Regions from separate parts of the Cellvibrio sp. ATLC23 genome, predicted to be linked through region 2. Evidence: predicted binding sites of a transcription regulator. Region 2 holds the regulator's gene; the other holds the start of a gene.
What was found. The regulator LexA, encoded in region 2, represses DNA repair genes until DNA is damaged. The targets are predictions, from matches to a motif close to ACTGTNTNTANANACAGT.

Region 1 (2,202 bases), on a different contig from region 2:
TTCTTTAGTCAGCTCACCGGCAAGGTACAAATTACCATCTACATCCAGTGCCATTGCCGAGAGCTGGTCGTCAAATTCGGTACCATAGAATTCGGTTCTAAGTCTTTCACCGGTTTGGGCATCCAACTCAAACACCACAAAGTCGCGTTTTATCAGCGCGAAAGGCAGGTTCGCTGCCATGGCAGTGCCGCCCACCAGAATATTGCCATCCGCTTTAATAACGACCGCAACCAACTGATCCAATCCTTGAAAATTTAATGGCTGTCGCCAAAGGACCGATGCATCACTGTCATAACTCGCCACAAAAGAGCCCCGTAATGCGGTGTTATAAAGATTACCGACCACCACAATCTGATCGCTATTGCCTGGTGCTACCGCTAGATCAAGCACATCATCGTCTGCGCTAGTCGCATAGTTAATTTCCCAAAACCGCGCATAACTATCACCAGAAGGTTTCAATAACATCAAAAACGGATCGCGCCACGCTTCCACATAATTGCTCGGCACATAAATATCGTCATAACCCACGATGGCGAGATCATCATAGCGGGTAAAACTCATCGCCACCGGATGCTGCGGTGTCGCACTGCCCAATTGCAGCAGCCGGGCAGGATTAGTGTTGTTTTCCAGCGCACCAAACACCACATCAAACTGTCCAAAATTGACTTGCCCGGCGACAGTGCCGTTAGTGCGCCCGGCAAAATAAAGTCGCTCATCCTCTGAGTTATAAGCCAAGGCCTCAATCACATCACTGGCAGACGTATCGAGCTGATAAAACGAATTATTTGCCCCCATCACCGTGTCGGCATTTAACTTATAAGCCACACCCACCGAATTGCCCGCAGGCTCAATATTGGTTTGCCCCACCACGCCCTTGATATAACCGGCGACATACAACTGGTTATCGGGCGCCACCAATAAATCCGTCACCTCACTGGCCCCAGGGGCATCAATCAAATACTGCTCGCTCCAGGCGATTGAAGACATGGCACTACTCGATGAAACCGCACTGCTAGACGAAACAGCACTGCTAAATGACGCCGGACCACTACTCAATGATGAGCCAAGGCTACTCGATGAGCTGCCACCAGAACCCGATCCACCACCGCATGCAAACAAACCAAACGCCACCACAACCGCTACTATTCTCACAACTGACTCCTTATATTCACATCGCACCTCTATGCTTGATGCATAAATAATGTGCCGACAGTATTGGTAGGGAGCGAAACAAAAAGTAGGCGAAATTTGCACCCGAATGTAAACGTCTGTAATTCACTAATAGAAGCTGGACCCGGTTTCACCGCACAACCACATTAGACTTGACAGAAACGGCACTCGCCTATACTGTACATAAAAACAGTAACAACACTTTCGAGGATTTACACAATGGCAGTAATCGCCGTTTGGCTATGTGATCGGGATGGCAGCATGTTTGAAGATAAAAAAGTCGCAGAAGAGCACGATAAGTATCTGGAGCTGGCCGCGAACATCACTCAATTAATTGAAGACAATATTCCCGGTATCGACGAACAACACAGCGAGGCGATTGGTATTTTGCTGGCGCAGCGCCGCGAATTACTTGCCAAAGCCTGCAAAGGCAAACCCGATGAATTATTGCAGCCTTTCACTTATGAAAAACCTGCAACCCTGAACAGCAAAACTGCCACAGCCACGGAGAAGGACGACTAGGTAGCGGGAGTTTCTGTAAAGCCGGTGCGCCCACATCACACCGGTGCCGTTAATGGCTGCCCACACAGCCATTAACAATTGCAAACAACTGAATCACCACTCAGTGGTTTGCACGTGTGTTTAGGTGTGCAGTCCGAATACTTGAATAACTACTCCCCAGCAGTTGCTTAATTGTTCAGTTGCACACCTGCTTCCAATCACTTATCCCTGCCCAGCTGTCAGCCACCGCTGAAGTAGGCGATAAGCTGCTTTCACCACCGCACCTACTCCTTAGGGAACCTCAACGGGTGCGGTGGTTTTTTATTTATGCCCATGCAAACAGCCAACAAGCGGCGTGCAATTACACATGATTAAGCTAAAGTTAGTGGAACGCATACCAGAAGGGGCCACTAATGCTACAGACCCGTAAACCACTCAACGCCCAACGCGCAGCCTTGGTATTAATGCTTTTCTTAGCATGCCTTTCATTAGAAACCACAGCAAAAAACCTGCGCGTAGTACAGGGTGATA
Region 2 (2,202 bases):
CGCCCACTATGGCTACTGCCTTGCCAATTAACTCACCTTTACGGGCAATCTGATTTTGCGCCATGGCACCTTTAGCTTGGGCGATGCGCTCTAATGCGCCTTCAAACAACATCTGTATTAAACGGTGAGGAGATGCTGTTTCAACACTGGAATGAACTTTGACGCTGGCATAGTTCTGAACGGCAGAATAGGAATTCATATATCACCACAGAGTATTAGAATTTTGCGTTGCTGGCCGGAGCGACCAAACAACCCAACCCTATAAGCTAACGGCACTAATCGTAAAATCTTTAACCTGAAACCGAGAAAAATGTAAAAAGACCATGCCGCAACTTGCGAGATTACTATGCAAGCCAAGTGATAAATTCATTTCGGATTCAGCCACAACAACTAAAGTAAATGTAACCATCGCAAAGGAGATATTCATGAACAACCATTTTGTTTCAATGTTATATGCGACGATTCTTGCAGGCATCTCCAGCACATGTGTTGCCGAGTCTTTACGCTGTAAAACGAAGCTCACGCACCTCGGTGACACTAAAGCAGAAGTCCTCGACAAGTGCGGCAACCCCATAATGACCGACAGCTTCTGCCAACCAATCGCAACCACTACCCAAGCTCAGGGAATACAAAATGGCGATAACAATGCACAAAACAATATCGCTATAGCGACATGTGAAAATATAGATATCTGGACCTACAACCCCGGCAAAGGCAAATTCATCACCCACCTGTATTTTGCTCGGGGTCAGCTGCAGAGTATTCGCTATGGCGACAGAGTGAAATAAGAGCACATTGAAAAACTATTGCACAACCCGATTTACTGTATATAATCACAACCACTGTACAAATAAACAGATACGGGAGTGCATCATGTCTGACTTAACACCGCGCCAAGAACAGGTACTGCAACTTATTCGTCAATACGCAGATGAAACAGGTTATCCGCCCACGCGCGCCGAGATCGCACGAATTCTCGGCTTTAAGTCAGCCAATGCCGCTGAAGAGCATATTAAGGCTCTGGCTCGCAAAGGTGCGATCGAAATCATTCCCGGCGCATCACGCGGAATAAAATTGCCAGAGATACAAGCAGGCATCCCAATTGTTGGACGCGTTGCAGCAGGCAATCCGATTCTTGCACAAGAGCATATTGAAGATTATTGCAATATCCCCCAGAGCTTTTTCTCACCCAGTGCAGATTTTTTCCTGCGCGTTCACGGCATGAGCATGAAGGATGCCGGCATTCTCGATGGCGACTTGCTTGCAGTTCATAAAACTGATCAGGTTCGCAACGGCCAAATTGTTGTTGCACGCATAGGTGAAGAAGTTACCGTTAAGCGTTTCAAGCGCTCAGGCAACAAAGCAGAAGTTGAGTTATGGCCAGAAAACCCCGAATTTGATGTCATCTTGGTTGATATGCGCGACCAGGAATTCAGTATCGAAGGCCTCAGTGTAGGAGTAATTCGCCGTGACTAACATCGCCCACGTCATCCCCACCACTACTACTCGGCAGCAACCCGCGAACGGCGTCACCGAGCTGGTATTAACCAGTGACTCCCCTGAACAGGTTGCACTGCTACTACCAATGATTGCCTTTCTTAGCAATGCATGCAGCGATCGCTGGATTACCTGGATCGCACCCCACAATATCAGCCGTGAATTACTGGAATCTTATGGTGTTAATACGCGCTATATTCGAGTTATTCACTGCCAAAACCCGCAAACACTCTTATGGATTACGTGGGAAGCGCTCTCGGCAGGCAACAGCCACACAGTGATATCAAGCCCGGGAAAGCTGGCAGATAAAGAGCTTGCCCAACTTGAGATGGCAGCCAAAATCGGTGAGTGTCAGGGATTACTGCTCAGAGTGCGCTAAGCTAATGGCGCGTTAATTAAACGCAGTTAATGATGGGATTGTACTTCGAATAAATGAAGTATCGCAGGGAGGCAGCCTCAGCCTGTATAGCTGAAGTTAATGCAGCATTAATTTTTCGGTATCACTCAACTCTTCAACCATTTCATCTAACATAGCTTCCGCCTGTTGATCAGCAATATCGCCTGCAGCCTCCATCCCTGCTTCAATCATTGCTTTGGCAACTAAAAATTTTTCTTCACCCAAAAAAGCCAGAGATTCTTCTGAAAAACGAATTGTCACCAGAGGCTCATTCTTCTCATCATCAGCACGCGCCAAAGCCACATCAC

Region 1: AC2CG4_RS12430 (YebG family protein) is a predicted target of LexA. The motif match lies at 1,347-1,364, and genes of this name have one in related genera.

What each region holds. Positions count from the first base shown of each region.
Region 1 covers NZ_JBXUOS010000007.1:41,078-43,279, forward strand. Annotated here, with positions in the region: gene AC2CG4_RS12425 (hypothetical protein) at 1-1,152, opposite strand, end outside; gene AC2CG4_RS12430 (YebG family protein) at 1,390-1,692, shown strand; gene AC2CG4_RS12435 (diguanylate cyclase) at 2,085-2,202, shown strand, end outside.
Region 2 covers NZ_JBXUOS010000004.1:411,490-413,691, forward strand. Annotated here, with positions in the region: gene fliS (flagellar export chaperone FliS) at 1-199, opposite strand, end outside; gene AC2CG4_RS09535 (DUF2845 domain-containing protein) at 426-788, shown strand; gene lexA (transcriptional repressor LexA) at 874-1,476, shown strand; gene AC2CG4_RS09545 (cell division inhibitor SulA) at 1,469-1,876, shown strand; gene AC2CG4_RS09550 (hypothetical protein) at 1,973-2,202, opposite strand, start outside.